Regions from separate parts of the Streptomyces sp. NPDC028907 genome, predicted to be linked through region 3. Evidence: riboswitches for the same ligand, from Rfam matches in the RefSeq annotation. Region 3 holds a riboswitch; each other region holds the start of a gene.
The links. A riboswitch is a leader RNA that binds a small molecule or an ion and turns the genes downstream of it on or off. The one in region 3 is predicted to bind cobalamin.

Region 1: another riboswitch for cobalamin. It lies ahead of ACZ4UU_RS32990 ((2Fe-2S) ferredoxin domain-containing protein); the one in region 3 lies ahead of ACZ4UU_RS00340 (cobalamin biosynthesis protein).
Region 2: another riboswitch for cobalamin. It lies ahead of ACZ4UU_RS25570 (ribonucleoside-diphosphate reductase subunit alpha); the one in region 3 lies ahead of ACZ4UU_RS00340 (cobalamin biosynthesis protein).
Region 4: another riboswitch for cobalamin. It lies ahead of ACZ4UU_RS16750 (energy-coupling factor ABC transporter permease); the one in region 3 lies ahead of ACZ4UU_RS00340 (cobalamin biosynthesis protein).

The regions. Positions count from the first base shown of each region.
Region 1 covers NZ_JBVHVE010000012.1:285,124-288,321, reverse strand. Annotated here, with positions in the region: gene ACZ4UU_RS32995 (RNA polymerase subunit sigma-70) at 1-631, opposite strand, end outside; cobalamin riboswitch at 795-970, shown strand; gene ACZ4UU_RS32990 ((2Fe-2S) ferredoxin domain-containing protein) at 1,267-1,659, shown strand; gene ACZ4UU_RS32985 (class I SAM-dependent methyltransferase) at 1,631-2,467, opposite strand; gene ACZ4UU_RS32980 (ABC transporter substrate-binding protein) at 2,485-3,198, opposite strand, start outside.
Region 2 covers NZ_JBVHVE010000008.1:244,896-248,093, forward strand. Annotated here, with positions in the region: gene ACZ4UU_RS25570 (ribonucleoside-diphosphate reductase subunit alpha) at 1-1,379, opposite strand, end outside; cobalamin riboswitch at 1,482-1,651, opposite strand; gene ACZ4UU_RS25575 (GNAT family N-acetyltransferase) at 1,694-2,200, opposite strand; gene mctP (monocarboxylate uptake permease MctP) at 2,289-3,198, opposite strand, start outside.
Region 3 covers NZ_JBVHVE010000001.1:62,836-66,033, forward strand. Annotated here, with positions in the region: gene ACZ4UU_RS00330 (inorganic phosphate transporter) at 1-1,010, shown strand, start outside; gene ACZ4UU_RS00335 (hypothetical protein) at 1,053-1,274, shown strand; cobalamin riboswitch at 1,401-1,540, shown strand; gene ACZ4UU_RS00340 (cobalamin biosynthesis protein) at 1,643-2,584, shown strand; gene ACZ4UU_RS00345 (cobyric acid synthase) at 2,581-3,198, shown strand, end outside.
Region 4 covers NZ_JBVHVE010000005.1:168,432-171,629, reverse strand. Annotated here, with positions in the region: gene ACZ4UU_RS16765 (transglutaminase TgpA family protein) at 1-80, shown strand, start outside; gene ACZ4UU_RS16760 (LysR family transcriptional regulator) at 91-999, opposite strand; gene ACZ4UU_RS16755 (RidA family protein) at 1,073-1,462, shown strand; cobalamin riboswitch at 1,513-1,698, shown strand; gene ACZ4UU_RS16750 (energy-coupling factor ABC transporter permease) at 1,729-2,430, shown strand; gene ACZ4UU_RS16745 (energy-coupling factor ABC transporter substrate-binding protein) at 2,427-2,804, shown strand; gene cbiQ (cobalt ECF transporter T component CbiQ) at 2,811-3,198, shown strand, end outside.

The DNA.
Region 1 (3,198 bases), on a different contig from region 3:
CCAGCTCACGCGTCCCGGCGTCCTGTTCGCCGCCGGTCCAGTCCTGCCGCTCGGCGGGCAGGTGCTCCCGCAGGCCGGCACGGGCCCGCTGCAGCGCGCTGTTCACGGAGTTGACGGAGTCCCCGAGGCACTCCGCGACGTCCTTCGCCGGCCAGCCGACCACGTCCCGCAGGATCAGCACGGCCCGTGGGCGCGGCGCGAGGTGCTGGACCGCGACCAGGTACGCCAGCTCGATGGTCTCCCGCGCGACGGCGACGGTCTCCGGCTCGTCCGCGTCGCCCGCCGGCAGCTCGTCGAGCAGCCGGTCCGGGTAGGGCTGCAGCCACAGCACCTCGCCGCCGGCCGCGGGCTCCGGGCGGCTCTTGGCGAGCAGGTCCAGGCAGGCGTTGGTGGCGATCCGGTACAGCCAGGCCCGGAACGTCGACCGCCCCTCGAAGGTCTCGCGCCGCCGCCAGGCACGGAGCAGCGTCTCCTGCACGGTGTCCTCGGCGTCCTCGAAGGACCCGAGCATCCGGTAGCAGTGCACGTGCAACTCCCGCCGGTGCCGCTCCGCCAGCCCCGAGAACTCCGACTCGTCGACCTCGCCCAGACCGCTCACGCCCAGCTCCTCCAGCCGTGTGTCCGCACTCATCACGTCATCCTCCCGCCTCGTCGTGCCCCGTCGTGGGTCTCGTAGGTGTGACGGGTGCGGGCGCGAAAACTCATCACCGGGGTCGGTCGGCCAGGCTCAGGGTGGCCCGGCTCGCCGCCGTGCGTCCCGTGACCGATCGCACGACCTGACGGTACGGCGACCTTGATAGCCTCCGAGAGCCAGTCGAGCCACATCCGAGGCCAGGGAATCCGGTGCGAACCCGGAACTGACGCGCAGCGGTGAGGGGGACGGGCGGGGCACGACGCCACTGGGAGACCGGGAAGGCGCCCCGACCGGATGATCCCGAGTCCGGAGACCTGCTGGCACCTCCGCGCCCCCGCGCGGAGGGAAGTCCGTAGGCCAGGCTCCGCGAACGAGCCCCGACCCCCGAGGCATGCCCGTGCTCCGCGCCCCCGCCCGGCTGCTCACCGCCTGTGGCTCCTCCTCCGGCGGCGGCGCGCAGACGGAGAAGGCCACTGCCGCCGGTTACCCGGTCACCATCGACAACTGCGGTGCCGAGGTCACCCTGGAGTCGGCACCGAAGCGGGCACCTCGACATCCAGGGCCACCCCACGATCCGCTTCCTGCGTCCCGCAGCCGGCCAGGATCTCTCCGCAAGAGGAGCACGACGAGCGATGCCCCGACGGCAAGCTGAAGAACGACGTACCGAGCACACCCCCGCCGCACCCGCCCCCTGCCGCATCGTCGTCTGCCGGGACTGCTGCTGCGGAACCCGGAAAGTGCCTAGAGTCGATCACGACCGGCAGGTCAGGTATCTGGCCGAGCGCGCCCCCGTGCGCGTCTCGGACTGCCTCGACGTGTGCGAACACGCCAACGTGATCGTTGTCCAGCCCTCCGCGGCCGGACGCGCCGCCGGTGCCCGCCCGGTCTGGCTCGGCCTCGTCAACGATCCGGACGCCACCGAGGACATCGCCGCCTGGGTCCGCGCCGGCGGCCCCGGCATCGCCCCCTGCCCCGACATCCTCGACCTCTACGTCTTCACGCCGCGGCGAACCGGAAGAGGTTGAAGCGGTACGCCCGCACGTCGCGGCGGCGAAGTACCGAGGCGGCGCGCAGCATCAGGCGAGAGGCCGGGTCCAGCCGGCGGGCCACGGGGGTGGGCAGGCGGGCGAAGGTGCGGGAGTCGGCCAGGTGGACGCCCGGGCGCCAGCGCTCCAGGGCCGCCGGGTCGTCGCAGCGCCAGCGCATCCGGGCCGCCATCTCGGCCAGGACGTCGTGGCTGTCCTGACGGTCCACCATGCGCCCGGCGGCGGTCTCCAGAGCGAGCAGGGCGCCCGGTAGCCGCTCGGCGATCAGGTCGAACACCGAGCGGACCTGATGCTCTTCCAGGTAGATGAGCACGGCCTCGGCGGCCAGGAAGTACGGCCCCGGGGCCTCCCGCACCGCGTCGGTCCAGGCCGGATCGGTGACCGAGGCGGCGAGCATGCGCCTGCGGTCGGTGTCCTCGAAGAACGCGCGCCGCAGCTCGATGACGTCCGGCAGGTCCAGGTCGATCCAGTGCGCGGTGCCGTTGTCGAGCCGTTCGAACCGGGTGTTGAGACCGGTGCCGATCTCCACGACCGTGCCCGTGGGATGCTGCCGGAGGAAGTCGCTGACCCAGCCGTCGAACAGCAGGGTCCGCAGGTTCGCGCCGAGCAGGCTCTTGGCTCCGTCGAACCGGGTGAAGTCGTAGTCGATGGCGTCGACCATCTCCACCGCGCGCGGGTCGCTGAGCATGCCGTTCCGCTTGCGCGTCTCCACCGCCCGTGCGTAGAGCGGGATGAGCAATGTCTTCTGGACGTCGCCGAGTTCGGGCGGCTGCTTGGACCGGGTCACTGGATGCGCCTCCTGGGCTATGCCTTGAGCCTCTTCGACTTCTCCACGGCGGCGGCGAGGCGTTCGACGACGGGGGCCCATCCCGCGTAGCTGAACCGCTCCTCCATCGACCAGGGCGTGGTCTGGCCGGCCTTGACCGCGGGCAGCTCACGCCAGGTGGCTTTCTGGTTCAGCTGCTCCAGGGACATGGACGCGGAGCGGTTGTCGACCATGATGAGGTCGGCGTGGTACTTGTCGGCGTTCTCCCAGCTGAGGAACTCCCAGAAGCCCCACTCGTCGGACTTCCTGCCCTCGACGAACTCCACGCCCAGATCCTTGAAATAGTTCAGGTCGCAGTACGAATCCGGGACGGCGACGTAGAAGTTGTCCTTGTCGCCGGTGATGGCCATGACCTTCAGCCCGCCGTTGGCCTCGGCCGCGCCGCGCAGGGTCTCGATGGCCTTCTCGAATCGGGCCTTGGCGTCCGTTACTTGCTTAGCGCTCAGGTCCGCGCCGAGCGACTCGGCGAGTTCGGCGGTCCGCTTGAGCGGGTTGAGCAGGGAGGTGCGGGCGACGCTGATGCCGACCGTGGGAGCCAGGGCCTCGACCTTCTTCGTGCTCTCCTCAGGGACGAACCACAGGCCCGGCGGCGGGAACATGTTGCTGATCAGCAGGTCGGGCTGGAGGGCGGCGTACTTCTCGACGTTGAACTGGCCCCAGGCGGTGCCCAGGCTGGTCAGCTCGGACACGTT
Region 2 (3,198 bases), on a different contig from region 3:
CCGAGGTTGACGGACCCCAGGTTGCAGACCGCCGTCTCCCCGTCGTCCGTGACCTCCAGGATCTCCGTGCAGAGGTTGGAGGAGTGGACGACATGGCCGGGCAGGGCGGTCTGGTTGGCGGTGCGGTTGGCGGCGTCCTTGAAGGTCATCCAGCCGTTGCCGGTCTGCGCGAGGGTGCGCATCATCCGGCCGTACAGGTCGCGGGCCGGGATGGTCTTCTTCGCCAGGCCCGCCTCCTCGGCCTTGCGGTAGGCGGCGTCGAACTCCTCGCCCCACAGGTCGACCAGCTCGGGCACGTCGGCGGGGGAGAACAGCGACCACAGGCCGTCGGCGTTGACCCGGCGCATGAACTCGTCCGGCACCCAGTGCGCGAGGTTCAGGTTGTGCGTACGGCGGGCGTCCTCACCGGTGTTGTCGCGCAGCTCCAGGAACTCCTCGATGTCGGAGTGCCAGGTCTCCAGGTACACCGCGGCCGCGCCCTTGCGCCGGCCGCCCTGGTTCACCGCGGCGACCGAGGCGTCCAGGGTCTTCAGGAACGGGACGATGCCGTTGGAGTGCCCGTTGGTGCCGCGGATCAGCGAACCGCGGCCGCGGACGCGGGAGTACGCGATGCCGATGCCGCCGGCGTGCTTCGAGAGGCGGGCGACCTGGTGATAGCGGTCGTAGATGGAGTCCAGCTCATCGAGCGGGGAGTCCAGGAGGTAGCAGGACGACATCTGGGGGTGCCGGGTGCCGGAGTTGAAGAGGGTGGGGGAGGAGGGGAGGTAGTCGAGGCGGCTCATGAGCCCGTAGAGCGCGGCGACTTCGTCCAGGGCCCGGGGGGTGTCGTCCTCGGCGAGACCGGCGGCGACGCGGAGCATGAAGTGCTGGGGCGTCTCGATGACCTTGCGGGTGATCGGGTGCCGGAGCAGGTAGCGGCTGTGCAGGGTGCGCAGGCCGAAGTAGCCGAAGCGGTCGTCGGCGGCCGTGTCGACCAGGGCGTCGAGGCGGGCCGCGTGGATCCGCGCGAACTCGGCGGTCCGGTCGGCGATGAGGCCCTCGCGGTGGCCGACCGCGACCGACTCGGTGAACGACGTGACGCCCTGCGAGGCGGCCTCCGCGCGGATGCCGATGGTGAGCAGCCGGGCGGCCAGCCGGGAGTAGGCGGGGTCCTCGGAGATCAGACCGGCGGCGGCCTCCGTCGCCAGCTCCCGCAACTCCGCCTCGTCCGCGGCGGCGGACCGGCCGCGCAGCGCGGCGGCGGCGACCCGCCCGGGGTCGGCGTCGGGGAGGTCGGCGGTCAGCTCGGTGAGGGTCCGCAGCAAGGCCGTTCCGGGGGCGTCCTCGTCGATGGCGACGGTCGGGACGGCTGAGGCCGGATCTGCTGGCGCGATGGTCACGTGGGGGCTCTCCCTCGCTCGGCACGGGGGCCTTGCGGAGGGCAGGGGGCAGCACACGAGCGCACGCGGCGTCGCGTCCACCGGCCCATTCCACGAGGCCCGGACGTCAGTGCGCACCGGCCGGGTGGCCGGGCGCGCTGTCGGCAGGTCCTCGGACTGACTCCTGTGCACGGTTCTGGGAACAGATATGCACAAGTACACCGTTGCGGGACAGTTCCGGATTCGCACCGGATTCCCCTGCGGCGACAGCGAGCATGAGCATACATCTTGTGCCGTGCTGTCGTGTCACCCCCAGATGTTGTGTCGCGCTGGTTTCAGAGCGTCAACTGGTAGGTGAGGAGAGTGATGTCGTCCAGGTGCGGGACCGGGTTCCAGTCCCGCTCGGGTGTGCGGACGAAGTCCAGGCGTTCGTAGATGCGGTGGGCGCTGTGCATGGTGCGCTGGGTCGACAGGACGATACGCGCACAGGTCTCCGTGGCCCGTGCGCGGTCGACGCAGGCACGTACGAGAGCCTCGCCGGCACCCCGGCCGCGCGCCGCCCGGTCGACGGCGAGCATCCGGATCTCGGCCTCCCCGGCGCGGGCTATGTCGGCCATCGGACCGCCGCTCGGCACGAAGGTCACGCCGCCGAGCAGCCGGCCGTTGTCGACGGCCACCAGCACGTCAGCGGCTGCGGCCCGCTTGGCCACGTCCCTGAGCTCGCCGACGTACTCGTCGCTCTCGCCGAAGTCGAGGAGACCGTCCTGGAGGTAGGCCTGGGCGGTGATCTCGCCGAGGGCGTCGTACTCGTCGGGGCTCGCGCGCCGAATCTGGAAGTCCATGCGGGTGAGTGTGCCCGACACACACGCCGACGGGCCGCCGGATTTCTCCGACAGCCCGCCGATGTCAGTTCAGGTCAGGTCCAGGGACTCAGTGGGACTTGCCCGCCGTCGCCGGCGGCAGTTCCGCCTGGACGCCCGGGTCGCCGGCGTCCGCCGTGTAGTCCTCCGGGCTGGTCTCGTCGATGCCCTCGGGGGCCTTCGCGGCCTTCAGGACGAAGGTCAGGACCACCGTGACGACGACGTTGAGCACGAACGCCGTCAGGCCGATGTAGCCGATCTCGCCGATGCCGGGGATCTCCGCCGAGGAGCCGCCGAAGTGCTTCTGCGTCGGCGTGGAGACGTTGTACGCGGCGACCGTGCCGTAGACCATGCCGACCGCCCAGCCGGCCAGCAGCGCCCAGCGGTGGAACCAGCGGGTGAACAGGCCGCCGACCAGGGCCGGGAAGGTCTGCAGGATCCAGATGCCGCCCAGGAGCTGGAAGTTGATCGCGACCGTCTTGTCCATGGTGAGGACGAAGATCAGCGCACCCACCTTCACCAGCAGCGAGACCAGCTTGGAGACCTTGGTCTCCTGGGCGGGCGTCGCGTCCGGCTTGATGAAGTCCTTGTAGATGTTGCGGGTGAAGAGGTTCGCGGCCGCGATGGACATGATGGCGGCCGGGACCAGGGCCCCGATGCCGATCGCCGCGAACGCCACGCCCGCGAACCAGTCGGGGAACATGTTCTCGAAGAGCTGCGGGATCGCCAACTGGGGGTTGGTGACGAGAACTCCGGCCGCGATGGCCATGAAGCCGAGCAGCGCCAGCAGGCCGAGCATCAGGGAGTACAGCGGCAGGATCGTCGTGTTGCGGCGAATCACCTCACGGCTGCGCGACGAGAGCGTCGCCGTGATCGAGTGCGGGTACATGAACAGCGCCAGCGCCGAGCCGAACGCCAGCGTGGCGTACCCCCACTGGGCCGCCGCGGGCGGGATGAGGCCGCCGGCACCGGCCTCCGTG
Region 3 (3,198 bases):
TCGCCGCGTTGGTCGGCGCGATCCTCTGGAATCTGCTCACCTGGCTGGTGGGCCTGCCCTCCAGCTCCTCGCACGCCCTGATGGGCGGCCTGATCGGCGCCACCATCGCCTCGGCCGGCATGGGCGCGGTCCACGGCGACGTGCTCGTCACCAAGGTGCTGATCCCGGCCATCGCCGCCCCGCTGGTCGCGGGCATCGCGGCGCTGCTCGCCACGCGCCTGACCTACACGCTCGGCAAGAAGGCCGACGGCGAGGCCAGCAGGAAGGGCTACCGCGCCGGCCAGATAGCCTCCGCCGGCCTGGTCTCCCTCGCGCACGGCACCAACGACGCGCAGAAGACGATGGGCATCATCACCCTCGCTCTGGTCGCCGGCGGCACCCTGGCCCCCGACTCCGACCCGCCCATGTGGGTCATCCTCTCCGCGGGTCTGGCCATCGCGCTCGGCACCTACCTCGGCGGCTGGCGCATCATCCGCACCATGGGCAAGGGCCTGACCGACCTCCAGCCGCAGCAGGGCTTCGCCGCCCAGACCAGCGCGGCCACCGTCATCCTGGCCTCCTCCCACCTCGGCTTCTCCCTCTCCACCACGCACTCCGTCTCCGGCTCGGTGATGGGCGCGGGCCTCGGCCGCAAGGGCGGCGTGGTCCGCTGGTCGACGGCCACCCGGATGTTCGTCGCCTGGGGTCTGACCCTGCCGGCCGCCGCCCTGGTCGGGGCGCTCGCCGAGTACGTGACGGGCTTCGGCGCCTGGGGCACGGCCATCGTCGCGGTCTTCCTGGTCGGCTCCAGCGCCGCGATCTGGAAGATCTCCCGCCGCGAGGTCATCGACCACACCAACGTCAACGAGACCGAGGAGCCGGCCGGCGTGGTGACCACGGCCATGGCCGCCGTGACCCCGCCCCCGGCGGGCACGACGACCGAGGACCTGTCGGCCACCATCCCGGCCCCGGCCTCCGAGCCGACGGCGACGCCGTCCGCGTCCCCCTCGCCCTCTCAGGCCACGGTCTGACCCCACCCGGTTACCCCTCCCGGTACTCAAGGAAGAAGAAGCATGAAGATCGACTGGGCGGCTCTCGGCTCCGTCTTCGGCGTCAGCCTCGTGGTCACCGTGGCCCTCGTGGGCCTGTTCACCCTCGGCATCTCGGGCCTGTCCCGCCGCGAACGAGCGGTGGCCCAGGGCGACTCGGCCGCGCTCGCGGTCACCGGCGCGTACGCGTGCTTCGCGGCATGCGCGGCGGCCGTGGGATACGGCATCTATCTGATCGTGGCCTGACGGCCCGACGTACGGCGCACGCGCCACCTGAATCACCCGAGGTGCGGGACGGATCACCGTCCCGCACCTCACGCCTGTGTGGGCCTTCGCACACTCTCCCGTCGCAGGTCAACGGCAAGTTGACGGCCCTTCCAACCCCGTGGTGGACTTCCGGGGCCAGCTACGGCGGCAGGAGAGGAAGCCGGTGTGAATCCGGCGCGGTCCCGCCACTGTCACCGGGGTAGAAAGCCCCGGGAGCCAGGAACTCTCACCGCCGGTCTCGTCGAACCAGGGCGTGGACACCCTGAGTGAGGACAGAACGCGATGCTCGCCTGCCGATCGACACGCAGTATCAGACCGTCGTCTGACCCCACGGTCGGCTGACCCCGATGCGAGCCGATCGCGTCTTCGCGTACGGCGCCGCCGCCGGACTTCTCGGTGACCTGCTGCTCGGCGACCCTCGCCGGGGGCATCCGGTCGCCGCGTTCGGGCGTGCCGCCGGCGCCGTGGAAAGAGTGTTGTGGCGCGACCACCGCGCGCGGGGTGCGGTGCACACCGCTGTGTGCGCCGGTGGCGCCGTGGCGCTGGGCGCCGTCGCCGCCCGTGTCGTCCGTACCTCCTCCGCCGCCTCCGTCGCGCTGACCGGCGCCGCCACCTGGGCGGTGGTCGGGGGGACTTCGCTCGCCCGGGAGGCGCGGACGATCGGGCGCGCCCTGGAGGCCGGTGACGTCGAGGGTGCGCGGGCGCGGCTGCCGCATCTGTGCGGGCGGGATCCGCAGGCGCTGGACGCGGACGGGATCGCGCGGGCGGTCGTGGAGTCCGTCGCCGAGAACACCTCCGACGCGGTGGTCGGGGCCCTGGTGTGGGGGGCCGTCGGCGGGGTGCCGGGGCTGCTCGGGTTCCGGGCCGTGAACACACTCGACGCCATGGTGGGGCACAGGTCGCCCAAGTACCGGCGGTACGGCTGGGCTTCGGCGCGGCTCGACGACGTGGCCGGATGGCCGGGGGCGCGGTTGACCGCCGTACTGGCCGCCGTCGCGGGCGGTGACCCCCGGGGTGCAGTACGGGCCTGGCGGGCCGACGCCGGCCGGCACCCGAGCCCCAACGCCGGGCCCGTCGAGGCCTCGTTCGCGGGGGCGCTCGGGGTGCGCCTCGGCGGGACGCTGTCGTACGGCGGGCGGGTCGAGCACCGGCCGGTGCTCAACGGGGCGGGGCGCGCCGTCGCCGTCCAGGACATCGAGCGGGCCGTACGGCTGTCGAAGCGCGTCGGCTGGCTGGCGCTCGGCGTCTGTGCCGCCGCGCGCCGTATCGCGAAGGGACGTACGTCATGACGGGCGGGGGACTTCTCGTCGCCGGCACCACCTCGGACGCCGGCAAGAGCGTCGTCACGGCGGGAATCTGCCGGTGGCTGGTACGGCAGGGGGTCAAGGTCGCGCCGTTCAAGGCGCAGAACATGTCCCTCAACTCGTTCGTGACGCGCGAGGGCGCCGAGATCGGGCGGGCGCAGGCCATGCAGGCGCAGGCGTGCCGCGTGGAGCCGACCGCGCGGATGAATCCCGTGCTGCTCAAGCCCGGCGGCGAGCGGAGCAGCCAGGTCGTGCTGCTGGGCAAGCCGGTGGGCGAGATGAGCGCACGCGGGTACCACGGCGGACGGCAGCGGGCGCTGCTCGGGACCGTGCTCGACTGTCTCGCGGAACTGCGGGACACGTACGACGCGGTGATCTGCGAGGGCGCCGGGTCTCCGGCGGAGATCAATCTGCGGCGGACCGACATCGTCAACATGGGCATCGCCCGCACCGCCCGGCTGCCCGTGCTGGTCGTGGGCGACATCGACCGCGGGGGCGTCTTCGCCTCCTTCTTCGGGACCGTGGCGCTGCTCTCCCCCGAGGACCAGTCGCTGGTCGCCGGGTTCCTGGTCAACAAGTTCCGCGGCGACGTCTCGCTG
Region 4 (3,198 bases), on a different contig from region 3:
GCACCCGTCTGTTCCGGCTCCTGCGCTCCGCGGCTCCTCGCCGAAGGCGCGAGGGCGCGGGCCGGCCTCCCGAGCGGTGACCGGCATCGGCTAGCGCCGGTCCGGCCGATCCTGGTTGACCGCTGCCAGCAGGTGTGCGACCAGCGGGTTCGGGTCGCCCTCGCGCCAGGCGACGGCCACGCGCGTGCGGGCGTCGCCGGGCTCGATCCTGCGGAAGGCGACGCCTTTGAGGCGGATACGGCGGATGCTCGCCGGTGCCAGGGAGACGCCGAGGCCGGTCTCCACCAGGGCGCACACGGTCTGCCACTCCACGGCGTGCTGGGCGGTCCGCGGCGTGAAGCCGGCTTCGGCGCACAGGCCGGTGATCCGGTCGTACAGCCGCGGGCCGACCGCACGCGGCAGCAGTACGAAGGGCGAGTCCGCCAACTGCGCGACCCGTACGGTCCGTTGTGCGGCCAGCGGATGGGCGGACGGCAGCACGGCCACGAACGGCTCGCTGAGTACGGTTCTGAAGCCGAGCTCCGGCTGGTCGGCGGGGGGCTCGCGCAGGAGGCCGACGTCGATGGTCCCGTCGTGCAGGGCGGCGATCTGCGGCGCGGTGGTCATCTCGTGGATGTCCAGGAGTACGCCGGGGAACCGGCCCCGGAAGGTGCGCAGCAGGCCGGGCAGCACGGTCAGGGCGAGGGAGGCGGCGAAGCCGAGGCGCAGGCTGCCGGCCCGGCCGCTGCCGACGGCACGGGCCGCGGCCAGGCCGTCCGTGAGGTCGGTGAGGGCGCGCCGGGCGGCGGGCAGCAGTTCGCGGCCCGCCGGGGTGAGCGTGACGCGTCCTGGTGCTCGGTGGAACAGGGCGTGGCCGACCTTGTCCTCCAGGCGTCGGATCTGCTGGCTCAGCGGTGGCTGGGCGATGCCCAGGCGGGCGGCGGCGTGGCCGAAGTGGAGTTCCTCGGCGAGTACGACGAAGGCGTGCAGCTGTGGCAGGGGCAGTTCCGGTCGGTCCATACGCCTAGGGATATCAGGCCATGCCTCCTGCCGTATTAGACGTATCAGCGCTGGTCGACTTAGCGTGCGGCGCATGACAGAGCGACGTGCGATCCTCAGCGGCTCGACCTTCGAGGAGCAGATCGGCTATGCCCGTGCCGTGGTCGACGGCGACTGGGTGCATGTGTCCGGGACGACCGGGTTCGACTACAGCACGATGACGATCTCCGACGACGTGGGGGAGCAGGCGGAGCAGTGCCTGCGCAATATCGAGGCGGCGCTGGCCGAGGCGGGGTGCACCTTCGCCGATGTGGTGCGGGTGCGGTACCTGCTGCCCGACCGCGAGGACTTCGAGCCCTGCTGGCCGGTCCTGCGCCGCCGCTTCGGTGATGTCCGGCCGGCCGCCACGATGCTCATGTGCGGTCTCGCCGACCCTCGTATGAAGATCGAGATAGAGGTGTACGCGCGTCGGCCCCTCGCGTAGCGCCCCTTTCGCGCCCCCTGGGCGCGCTTGTCAGCCACCCTGTCCGGGCACTACTGTCACCACGCCTTGGTGAACGGGAAACCCGGTGTGATGCCGGTGCGGCCCTCGCCACTGTGAATCGGGAAGTCCGGCTCCAGCCCTCACGGGCAGCCACTGGGTCCTTCGGGACCCGGGAAGGCGGAGCACGGGCGGTGGTACCCGTAAGCCAGGAGACCGACCAAGGCGCGTCAACCATCCACGAGGTGCTGGAGAGGGTCTGCTGAGCCATGCACATAGCCGAGGGTTTCCTGCCTCCGGCGCACGCGGTCGCCTGGGGCGTCGCGTCCGCGCCCTTCGTCGTCCACGGCGTCCGTTCACTCACCCGTGAGGTCAAGGAGCACCCGGAGAGCACGCTGCTCCTCGGCGCCTCCGGAGCCTTCACGTTCGTCCTGTCCGCGCTGAAGCTGCCCTCGGTGACCGGCAGTTGCTCGCATCCCACGGGCACCGGTCTGGGTGCCATCCTGTTCCGGCCGCCGATCATGGCGGTACTGGGCACCATCACCTTGCTCTTCCAGGCGCTGCTGCTCGCGCACGGCGGTCTGACGACGCTCGGCGCCAACGTCTTCTCGATGGCGATCGTCGGCCCCTGGGCCGGGTACGCGATCTACAGGCTGCTGCGGCGCTACGACGTGCCGCTCATGGTCGCCGTGTTCTTCGGCGCCTTCCTAGCCGACCTGTCCACCTACTGCGTGACCAGCGTCCAGCTGGCCCTCGCCTTCCCCGACCCGAGCAGCGGATTCCTGGGCGCGCTCGGCAAGTTCGGCTCCATCTTCGCCGTCACCCAGATCCCCCTCGCGGTGAGCGAGGGACTGCTCACGGTGCTCGTGATGCGGCTGCTGGTGCAGTCCAGCAAGGGCGAACTGACCCGGCTGGGCGTGCTCCTGGCGAAGAAGCAGTCCCGGACCGAGACCGAGGCGGTGGCCCGATGAGCAGGAACACGAAGATCAACATTCTGCTGCTGGTCGTCGTGGCCGCCCTCGCGGTGCTGCCGCTGGCCCTCGGCCTGGGCGACCACAAGGAGGAGCCGTTCGCGGGCGCCGACGGTGAGGCGGAGTCGGCGATCACCGAGATCGAGCCGGACTACGAGCCGTGGTTCTCGCCGCTCTACGAGCCGCCGTCCGGCGAGATCGAGTCGGCCCTGTTCTCCCTCCAGGCGGCCCTCGGGGCCGGCGTCCTCGCCTACTACTTCGGTCTGCGCCGGGGACGGCGGCAGGGCGAGGAGCGGGCGCTGGAGCGGGCCGGCGGCGCGGAGAGCACGGCCGGCGCGACCGCCGCCGAGGAGTCCCCGGCCGAGAGGTCCTGACCCCTCGTGCTGCCGATCGACGCGGCGGCGCACAGCAGTCGCTGGCGCCGCCGTCACCCCGTGGACAAGGCCGTGCTCGGGCTCGGCCTCACCGTGCTCGCGATCTCCTTGCCGCCCTGGCCGGGCGCCGCGCTGGTCCTGGTCACCGCACTCGCGGTACTGCTGGGTCCGGCGGGCGTGCCCGCGCGGCGGCTGTGGCGGGCCTACCGTGTGCCGCTCGGCTTCTGTGTGACCGGCGCGCTCACCCTGCTCGTCCAGGTCGGCGGGCCGGACGGCTTCGTGTCCCTGGCCGGCGAGGGCCCGCTGCGTGCCGGGGAGTTGCTGCTGCGCACCTCGGCCGCCTCGCTGGGCGTGCTGCTGTTCGCCTTCACCACGCCGATGTCCGACCTGCTGC